3 regions of the Cohnella suwonensis genome follow, and region 2 is predicted to be linked to each of the others. Evidence: riboswitches for the same ligand, from Rfam matches in the RefSeq annotation. Region 2 holds a riboswitch; each other region holds the start of a gene.
What was found. A riboswitch is a leader RNA that binds a small molecule or an ion and turns the genes downstream of it on or off. The one in region 2 is predicted to bind cyclic di-GMP.
Positions count from the first base shown of each region.

Region 1: another riboswitch for cyclic di-GMP. It lies ahead of ACFPPD_RS17135 (RHS repeat-associated core domain-containing protein); the one in region 2 lies ahead of ACFPPD_RS07795 (PilZ domain-containing protein).
Region 3: another riboswitch for cyclic di-GMP. It lies ahead of ACFPPD_RS04965 (RHS repeat-associated core domain-containing protein); the one in region 2 lies ahead of ACFPPD_RS07795 (PilZ domain-containing protein).

Region 1 covers NZ_JBHSMH010000062.1:43,216-46,493, forward strand. The annotation lists gene spoVT (stage V sporulation protein T) at 134-676, shown strand; cyclic di-GMP riboswitch class I at 1,170-1,245, shown strand; gene ACFPPD_RS17135 (RHS repeat-associated core domain-containing protein) at 1,376-3,278, shown strand, end outside.
Region 2 covers NZ_JBHSMH010000017.1:25,946-29,223, forward strand. The annotation lists gene ACFPPD_RS07790 (O-antigen ligase family protein) at 1-757, opposite strand, end outside; gene ACFPPD_RS07795 (PilZ domain-containing protein) at 809-1,516, opposite strand; cyclic di-GMP riboswitch class I at 1,614-1,701, opposite strand; gene ACFPPD_RS07800 (histidine kinase N-terminal 7TM domain-containing diguanylate cyclase) at 1,784-3,278, opposite strand, start outside.
Region 3 covers NZ_JBHSMH010000007.1:20,441-23,718, reverse strand. The annotation lists gene ACFPPD_RS04975 (alpha/beta hydrolase) at 1-679, shown strand, start outside; gene ACFPPD_RS04970 (GMC oxidoreductase) at 736-855, opposite strand; cyclic di-GMP riboswitch class I at 1,074-1,161, shown strand; gene ACFPPD_RS04965 (RHS repeat-associated core domain-containing protein) at 1,310-3,278, shown strand, end outside.

The DNA of each region.
Region 1 (3,278 bases), on a different contig from region 2:
AGGTTGAATACTACATCTACGGTTCAATGTCACCTTTTTCCGATTGTACTAACGTTCGTCATAAAGGCCGGCAAGTCATTCGAAGCCGGCGGCCGCTGTGCGAATACACCAATGAAAGTGGGGCAACACGAGCATGAAAGCAACCGGGATTGTACGCCGTATCGATGACCTAGGCAGGGTCGTTATTCCAAAGGAAATTCGTCGCACGCTCCGGATCCGGGAGGGCGATCCGTTAGAAATTTTCGTGGACCGCGATGGCGAAGTCATCCTCAAAAAGTATTCCCCGATCGGGGAATTGGGCGATTTCGCCAAGGAGTACGCGGAATCCCTTTCCGAGAGCACGGGGCATATCGCCATGATATCCGATCGAGACACCTTCATCGCCGTGGCCGGCGCTTCGAAGAAGGAGTACCTCGACAAGGCGATCGGGAACGTCTTGGAGAACTGCATGGAGAATCGCAAAATCGTGCTGGAGTCCGGCACGGGCAATTACGAGGTGCTGAAGGACGGGAACGAGACGATCGGCGCCTTCGTCGTCGCCCCGATCGTCGCCGGCGGCGACCCGATCGGCACCGTCGTCCTCCTCAGCAAGGACGATCAAGTGACCATGGGCGAGATGGAGAGCAAGATGGTCGAGACGGCCGCGGGGTTCCTCGCGAAGCAAATGGAGCAGTAACGCGGCCTGACGGCTGCGGGAAGAAGTCCTCGGCGCCCTCCGGACGCTGAAGAAGCTTTGCGGAAGTATCGCGCGCACTCGCAAGACCCGGGCTATTGGACGCATCGAACGGATGCGGGGCTCGGGTCTTTTTTGCGCGGCGACGCTGTCGGCCGGCCTGCTGATAAAGCGATGACATCAACTTATCTGACGAGGGACGGACGTTTGCGCGATTCGCCGAAATAGCGTTCCCCCAGATCACTAGCTGATGCGCTTTATTCAAGCGAGAATCACCCGAAGCGAAGTGACGATGCGCGGGCACATTACAGGGTGACGCCGTTGCCGACTAGTTATAATCGATCCATTACACGCACGTTCGTCACCGCCACTAGCGATCTGTTTTGCGACCATGAGCACAGGACGTTCATCCCGAATAAATGGCACGATTCTACAATAATTTGCAAAATACGATTCCCAAGTCGCACATTTCTGGTATAATCAGGAACATAAGAAACACCGATAAAGGCAAACCCACCGCAAGGTGGGGGCGCAAAGTCATGGGTCCCACGTTGGATCGCCAGACCGCCGAAGTTGCAGCCGCATCGATCATTTACGTTGCCGCACGCTTAGGCGTAGCGGCTTTTTTCTTTTTTCGAATATCAAAAGGTAGAGGTGTGTAAGAGAATGAGGAAAAGTAGGCGCAGTGTCCGCAGTTTAGCTTTGGCAATCATCGTATCTTTGCTGTTTGGATTGGCTCCGGCCGCCGTATGGGCGGACGCGGCGAACAGGCTGGGCGACGCGTTTGCCGACTTGACCGCAGGCTCGGGCGGCGAAGCTTGGGTCGACGGGCCTGACATAACGGAAACGCCCCAATATTACACGTTTACCGGCGACAAGGTGCTCGAAGCGCATCCGGACGTCGGACCGATACGCTCAGGTTCAGGCGGACCGAACTTGAAGGCAGCCGACACGCCGGCTTATTTGACGGACGAGGACGAGAAAATGACGTTCTCGTGGAACGACACGCTTCAGAAGTGGATTGCCGCCCAGAAAGCCCAATACGGTGACCCGCAGGGAGCTCCGCCTTCGGGCTACACGGTCAAAGTGAAGCTGGAAGACGTGGCTCAGAAGAAGACCTATACGTTGGTCAACGATCGGGTTGACGTCAACGGTACGAATACATATGTATGGAAAGCGGTTGACGATACAGGGAAAGCTCTCCCAGATGGCTATTATTTCTGGGAGCTATCGGCGGATGCACCGGAAGTTACGTTCGTGAAGCCGCCGGCCAAACCTGGCGACGATCCGACGGAGACGCAGCTGACCGCTCCGAGCTACGATTCGGAGAAGCAATTGGTCGTGCTCGACCGGACCGCGCCGGACATCGTCGGCATCCATCCGCTCGGCGGAGGCCGTCTTGCCGTGGAAGCGCACGATTTCGTCGGCGGGTTGTCCAAGCTGACTGTTTCGGGTGCAGCTAACGTTTCGAAAACCTGGACTAGCAAACAACCGCTGCGCGACGCGGTTTCCTTCCAGCCAAGCGACGGGGAGACGCTGACGATTACCGCAACGGACGCAGCGAACCATGTTACGTCCGTCACGCTGCCAGCGTACCCGTACGTCTCGGGCACAGGCGACGCGGACAACGTGCCGCACGCGGACGGTGTCGTCTCCGGGCAGGACGTGCGCATCAACCTCGCCACCGGTAATGGAACCGAGAAGTTCGACGGGTTCATGCAGCAGCAGGCGGGCACCGATTTGAACTTTTATTTGACGTACAACCACCAGAACCGGATCAATGGGAAGCTCGGGTACGGTTGGAGCTTCAGCCTGGACTCTCGCCTAACCAAATGGGATGACGACAACATCACATGGCAAGGGTTCGACGGGACGTTGTATTGGTTTAAGAAGGTCGGCGATAAAGATTACGTTACCTATGCCAACGGGCAGCAGCAGCATTATCCGAACTTGAGGTTCGACCCAGATTCCAGCTCGGACGATAGAGATGCCTTCATTCTGGAGTGGCCGAATCAACTGCGCTACCGTTTCCATAACGACGGCCGCTTCTGGCTGATTCAGGATCGCTATACGACGCAGCTCTCTTTCCGGTGGGATGAAGTTTCGACCCCGTACGGAACGGATAATCGCATTACGGAAGTATGGGATCACAAACAGGGCGCGATCGCTTACTTTAACTACGCGCCGGATACAGGTGACCTCAAATCCACTGTCATTGCGGACGTCGATGGGCTCGGCAATGAGGTCGGCGGCAACAAACGCAAATTTTTCTTTCTCTACGACCAAGACGGCATGATGATCGGTTACCGTGCGCCTTCGCCCGTTCCGGCACAACCCGAACTCGGTAAAATGACCCGTTTCGTCTACGACAAACTGCTGCACCGGATCGTCAAAGTCATCGATAATGGTACGAACGATCCTGCAATCGAGGGAGAAACGCCGAAATCCGTCACGACCGTCTGGTCGTATGACCATCAGAACCGCGTCACCCGCATGAGCTTGACGCGCACCCAAGACAATACGGAAGAATTCCTGAGCGCCGACTACGATTCGAACACTGCGACGGTCGGTCAGCCGGGACGTAGCTATAAGTTGTCTTGGGATG
Region 2 (3,278 bases):
TGCCTCCGGCCGCCAAGAGGCGAGCTTTGCCTTCCTTCCCGGGCTGTAGCAACCATGCCAGAACGGCGCCGATGGCGAACGCCGCCACCGCGCCCCTGGATTCCGTTAGCAGCAGCGCTCCGCCGTAAGGTACGGCCGTCGCCGCCGCCAGTCGGCGAAGCCTCCCCCCGCTAGCCCAACACTGTAACTGCATGAGCAAGAACGCCGCCATCACGGCGCCGTAAGCGTTCGGATATTGAAGAAACCCCGCGAGCCTCGCTCCCGTCGCCGACAACTCCGCGTCGTCGAACCGCAGCACGATATCGGTAAACGTTATTCCTCCGTACCATCCGGCCCACCCGCCGGCGAGAAGCCATGCCCCCGTCGCCTGAATGGCCAGCTGGACGGCTTCCTTGCCGGATCGGCCCGCGCGAACGATTCCCGACACAAGCAGCGTCCAGCACCCGTAAGCAAACCAACGAAGCGCGGCATCCTCCGTCCCCAGGACGGACGCGGGACCTAGAGCCAGTTCCAAGGCGAACAAGACGGCCAACCCGAAAGGAAGCCAAGCGCGCCAAGCGCTTCCTCCGTCTTTCTCGTTCGCCGTCTTCGCAAGCCAAATCGCGTATAGAGTCGCGGCGGCACTTATCGCGATTTCCATCCGGTAGAAATCCGCCGAGAAAAACATGCCGTACCGGTATGCGGACCACCCCAGCGCGGCCGCCATGAAAGCAGCGACGATCGCCGGCGCTTTGCTTATTACGCTCTTTATTGCCATTTACGCGTTCCCCCGTTGCCGTCCATTGTATCATGAACGTCATCGGAGCGATCAACCGTTGAACGTCCGTTTCTTGCCGAGTTCTCTCCGCGCTTGAGCGTTCTTCTCGACTTGCTGGCGAAGAATGAGCGCGCGCAACGGCCGCAGCATCTCCGGCTCCAGCACTTGCATCTTCGCTCCGCAGTGCATCCGGTTTTCTTCATGACGTTCGCGGCGCATGATTTCAAGCTCGCAATTGAATCCGAAGCCGATCTCGACTTTCGCTTTCAGACGGGAATTCGTCGCGAAGTGCGGCGCGTCCGGACCCGAGAAGCTGATGCCCGTAATGCTGATGTCGTGAATCGTCAGCTCCGCGAACGGTTCGGGTATCGCCTCGTCCCCTGAAGCCTTCAACACTTTCACGATTTGCGCGTTGCCGCTGATTTCCACTCGGGGATGCTCGCGCCGTTCTTTGAATCGCTTCTGCACGTCCGGCGGCTGCAGCAGCGCGATCGCGCCTTCGTATTTCGCGAAGACGACCGATGGCATCGATTGAATGCCGGCAGGAGAGTATACCGTCAGCTTCACCGTTTCCCCAAGCTCGAATTGTTCGAATTCGTGTAATTCGATCTCGAACAGTTCGCCTTCCAAGTGGGTCATGACTCCGGTCGTGACGAAATTTTTGCTTTCGACGACGGTTCTGCAATGAAGCAGGACGTTCAGCGGGAGCAAATCCTTTTCCAATTCGGTCATCGTTCCTTTTTCGCCGGCTTGCGTCATATCCGCCAAACCCCTTTCCTTCGATCGCGTTTCGCACAAAAAAAGGCGGCTCCCCTGAGGAAGCAGCCTGATCGCCTTCTCCATCCGCGTTCGGACTTTCGGCAGCCAGGCTGTCATCGTTCGCGAGAACATTAGACCCTGTGGCTTTGCGTCCTTGCCTTTCAGCAAGTTTGCCATTTATCGAGTAGTGCGCGTTTGCGAAGATTATACCATACTTCGCCATTTATCGTCACTGTTTTGGGGCGTTCGCCCGTTGCGGCGAAGCCGTCAATTCGTTAGAACGACGCGGTTTCTTCCGCCGTTCTTTGCCTTGTACAACGCCGAATCCGCTTTCGAAAACACATCTCGCAAGTATTCCTTCGGATCGTCGAATCGCAGATCCGCGCTCGACTCCGCAAGCACGCCCATGCTGATCGTGACGCTCACGAGCTCGTTGCCGGCCTCTACCCGGTTGTCCCCGACCGCGAGCATGATTCTCTCCGCCAACAGCTCGGCTTGCTCGCGGTTCGTGTGTGGCAAATACACGGTGAATTCCTCGCCGCCGTAACGCGCCAGAATATCGGTGCGGCGCAGCTTCGTCCTGACGACGTCCGCCGTGCTCCGGATGACCTCGTCACCGACGAGGTGGCCGTATTTGTCGTTGATCTGCTTGAAGAAGTCGATGTCGAACAGGAAGATGGAGAACGGAATTTGATATCTCATGTTCAGCAGCACTTCGTGTTCCAGCTGTTGCATCAGGTACCTGCGGTTGAAGCAGCCGGTCAAGCCGTCCGTGATCGCCATCTGCTCCAGCTTCTGGTTGACCCTGAACAGTTCTTCCTGGATCGTGATCAGCTCCAGATTGCGTTCGTGAAGCGCTTCGTTCTTCCGGTTCATCTCCACGACGAGCTTGCGCAACTCCGTGACGTCATGGAACGTGATGATGCGGCCCAGAAACGATTTCCGGTCGTCCAATACCGGGGAAATCTGGATCGATACGTGCCTTCCCGCGCTTTCCTGCAACGAGAACTCCATTTGCATTTTCTCGTACGGATGGTTCATGTACCGATAGAGGAATTCGTACGCTTCGCCTTGCGCCTGAAGAGGGGCGAGAAACTTCTCCATCTCGAACGTCTCGCCTTTGAACGCCCTTACGAACGGGGACGTTCCTTTGTTGACTTCCAATATTTTATCGTTATCGTCCACGACGATGATTCCCGTGGTCATATGTTCGAAAATATCCCGCTGGGCCATGCTCAAAATGTCGAACATGCCGAAGCGATAGATGGCGATGACGAAGCACAAGTCGGATAGCAAGATGCCAAGCGCCAGAAAACCCGGTATGACCGGTAGCCATTGCGCCAGCAGCACGTTAACGATGACGTCGAGCAGTCCGAATCCCGTCAGCACGAACATGCCGATCAGGGCAAGGGCGAGCTGCTTCCGTTGATGAACGGAATTGACGGTCTTGAGCGCTTGGAACATGTTCATGAGCGCCAAGAAGAAATAAGCGAACTGGATAAGGACGAGAACCCAGAACAGCGGCCCGTACTCCCGGCTCAGGAAGGAGCCGCCGACCGGGGACATGAACAGCTTGCCCGGATTGGTCAGAGCGGCGGTTACGCAAGCGAAAGCGGGCAAGATCGAGACGAACAGCCGTCCGGCTTTCAGCCTTTCCGCCCGTCCGGTCAGGAAGAATACGAAGATGAGCCAGCCAGGCCCCAGCATGCCCATGCCGAAATAGGACATGTTGATGAACGCGTGCTGGATGGCGGGGTCATCC
Region 3 (3,278 bases), on a different contig from region 2:
GATCTACTTGTTATATGGTTACGGCGGCACGCATGATTCTTGGTTTACTTATCTCCATATAGACGATGTCGCGAATCGGCTCCTTCAAGAAGACCGAATAAACCCCGTCATTATCGTCTCTCCGGATTACGGGAATAGCTTCGGCGTGAATACGAAGCCCGGAGAGGGCGAAGATCCGGGAGGCGTGAGTATCGGCCCCTACGAGGACTATCTGATTCAAGACGTTATCTCTTACGTGGACAGTCATTATAGTACGCAAGCATCCCGATCCGGCAGGTATATCGGCGGCGCATCCATGGGAGGGTACGCGTCCCTTTATCTCGGATTTACCTATCCCGACCTCTTCGGTAAAATCGGCGCGCATAGCGCCGCGCTATGGAATTATACATCGACCGACCTATTTACGGATCAGCGGGATTGGCTCTATGCGAACGAGGCGTTGCGGAGCGCAAGGGATCCGTTTAAGCTGGCCGCATCGGGCAAGCTGGCAGACGTGGACATTTATTTGGATGCCGGAGAAGGGGATGCGTTAGCGGAAAAAGATTACAAACTGTACGAGGTGCTTCGGACGATGAACGTCGATGCGCAGTGGGTTCCCGGCCCCGGCGGGCATGATGCCGCTTACTGGAGCGGGCAACTGGAGCATTACCTGCTCTTCTATGCGGGCAAGACCCCATAATAGTCACGGTTTCTTCTTGATAAAATCCGCGGTGCGCAGCGTGAGAGCTATCGTCGTTAAAGCGGATTGGATGCTCCCGTGAGAGGGAGGACGCTATTATCGGCCACGAACAAACCGCTTACGCCGAACACTTCGCCATAGGGATTGGTCGCCCCGTCTCTGCTGTCAATGCTCATTCGGCAAGTTCGTCTCGCCAAGCAGAGCTAAGGCCCCATAGACGCAGACGGCCGTAGGGAGCCACCATGCCAACCCATGTTTAGTATTGAGTCAATAGGAGTACAGATTTATACCCTAAATCCCTACTTTATAGCACATCCAAATTACTATAAAAATGTTGATTTTAGTAGATTGGTTCCATATAATATGGATAATTCTTCTTTTTTCATCATAATTATCGTGATAAAGGCAAAATCCTCGAAAGAGGATGACGCAAAGCCATGGGTCTAAAGCTCTAATCGAGCTATGATTGCCAGGCTGCCAAGGGTGATTTTTTTAACTAAACCTTTATGCAGCTTACGCAATCCTCGCGGTTTTGCGTTAGGCTGTTTTTTGTACGCTTTTTTATTGATCTCCGCATTACAGCACAAATTGCTTTTCTTTCGAAAAGCAATAACCGTAGGAGGGTAAGTTATGAAGAAGCGTATATTAGTCTGTTTTATGACATTTTTTGTAATTTTCAGTTCCGTGCAAACGTCCGTATTCGCTAGGGGTGGAAGCAGCGCGGCCCCGGGTTATGTTGACCCTCTGGAGATTTTGAAACAGCTCCCCGGACAAGCAGAAGGCTATCGTCCACAGCTGCCTAATCCTTTGCAAAACGCGGTCCCTTCCCTGCCCTCGGGACTGAACCCTGGACAGCCTGCGGCCCCGGTAGCGGGCTCATCAGGCGGAGCCTCAACCCAACCGGCCGCCGGTCCTGAGTCCGAAGATCCGATGAACCACCCGGTGGACTTGGCCACCGGTCAATTGAAGCTGCAATCCACCGACATTCATCTGCCGGGCATCGGGTTCGGATTCGATTTGGAGCGGACTTATGACAGCTCGGGCAGCGAACCGGGCGCATTCGGGATCGGGTGGGACTTTAACTGGAATTCGCTCCTTCGTATGTACGCCGATTATGCCTTGGGCGAATTCCGCTGGGACGAAACGGTAAACAGCTATTCGTTCATTAAAGACGATTCCGAAGGATATATTTTGGAATACGACGGGGACGACAAGGTCAACTATGAGCTGCATAAGGGCCATTATGAGCCTGTCGACGGAGAACAATTGGAGCGAATCAGCGAGCATGAATACGTCGTCACCAAAAGCAGCGGGGCGAAAATTACATACTACGGTTATTTTGCGCCGTGGCGCAGTTCACAGGATGCAAAAGCCGGAAAAATGGTCAAGCTTCAGGACCGTTACGGAAATACGATATCTTTCGCCTATAACGATAGCGGCAAGCTGACCGGCATTACGGATACGGCAAACCGCCTGATTCAATTCCAGTGGGAGAACGGCGTCATTACGCAAATCATCGATCCGATGAACAAAACGTTCACGTTCGCTTACGACGATTCCGGACGCCTCACGACAGCTGTGTCACCGGAAGGGAGAACGATCAGCTACGGCTATGATGACAAGAACCGCCTGTCCACGCTTACAAACGGCGAAGGTGCGGTCAAGACTTTCCGGTATAACGCTCAGAACAAAGTCGAGTCTATTCTGGACGGCAGCGGCTCGATCCAGCTTGCTTTTGCCTACGGCGAAGACAAGACTATTCTGACAGATGCGCTGAACAACGAATGGGCATATGGCATCGCAGATGGCAAAGTTGCGAGCATCATCAATCCTTTGGGCGAAACAGTTGCTTATCAATACAACGAGAAAGGACTGATCACGAAAATAGAGTCGATCCGCGGGACTGAAACGACCGAATATAACGCGGACGGCAATGAGAAGAAAAAAACGGAAGTTAGCGGTGCCGTGACCATGTACGAATATGACGATCGATGGAAACTCCCGAAGCGGATCAAGCACCCGGACGGTACGGAGACGGCTTTCGTATACGACGATAACGGCAATATCGTGGAGAGGAAAACTCCCGATGGCGTCACCGGGCATTTTGGCTACGACGATAAAGGGCAGCTCGTTTCGATGGCCAATGAATCGGGCAGCTCGATCGGCTTTACTTACGATACGCAAGGCAACATTATCCGGAAGACCGACCCGCTCGAAAATGCGACAGCATTCGAGTATGACAATAACGGGCGATTGTTGAAAGAAACCTCTCCGGGCGGATATAAAGCGGAAATGACCTATGATGATGACGGGAAGGCGATCCGCCGTGTCGTCGGCGATGGCGCCGCAACGGAGTATCAATATGACCGGAACGGATTGCTCGTCTCGGAGAAAAATCCCCTTGGCGTCGTTACGATCTATGAGAGAACCAAGGAAGGGAATTTGGTAAACATTAAGGATGGGCTTCAGAGAACGAATTCTTACCGTTATGACCGGATGGGGCGGCTATCCAAAACGATTGATCCGCTAGGTCGGGAGACGGAACTAACACGCGATGCACTAGGCAGAGTGACTAAGGAGGCCGATCCGCTCGGTAGAA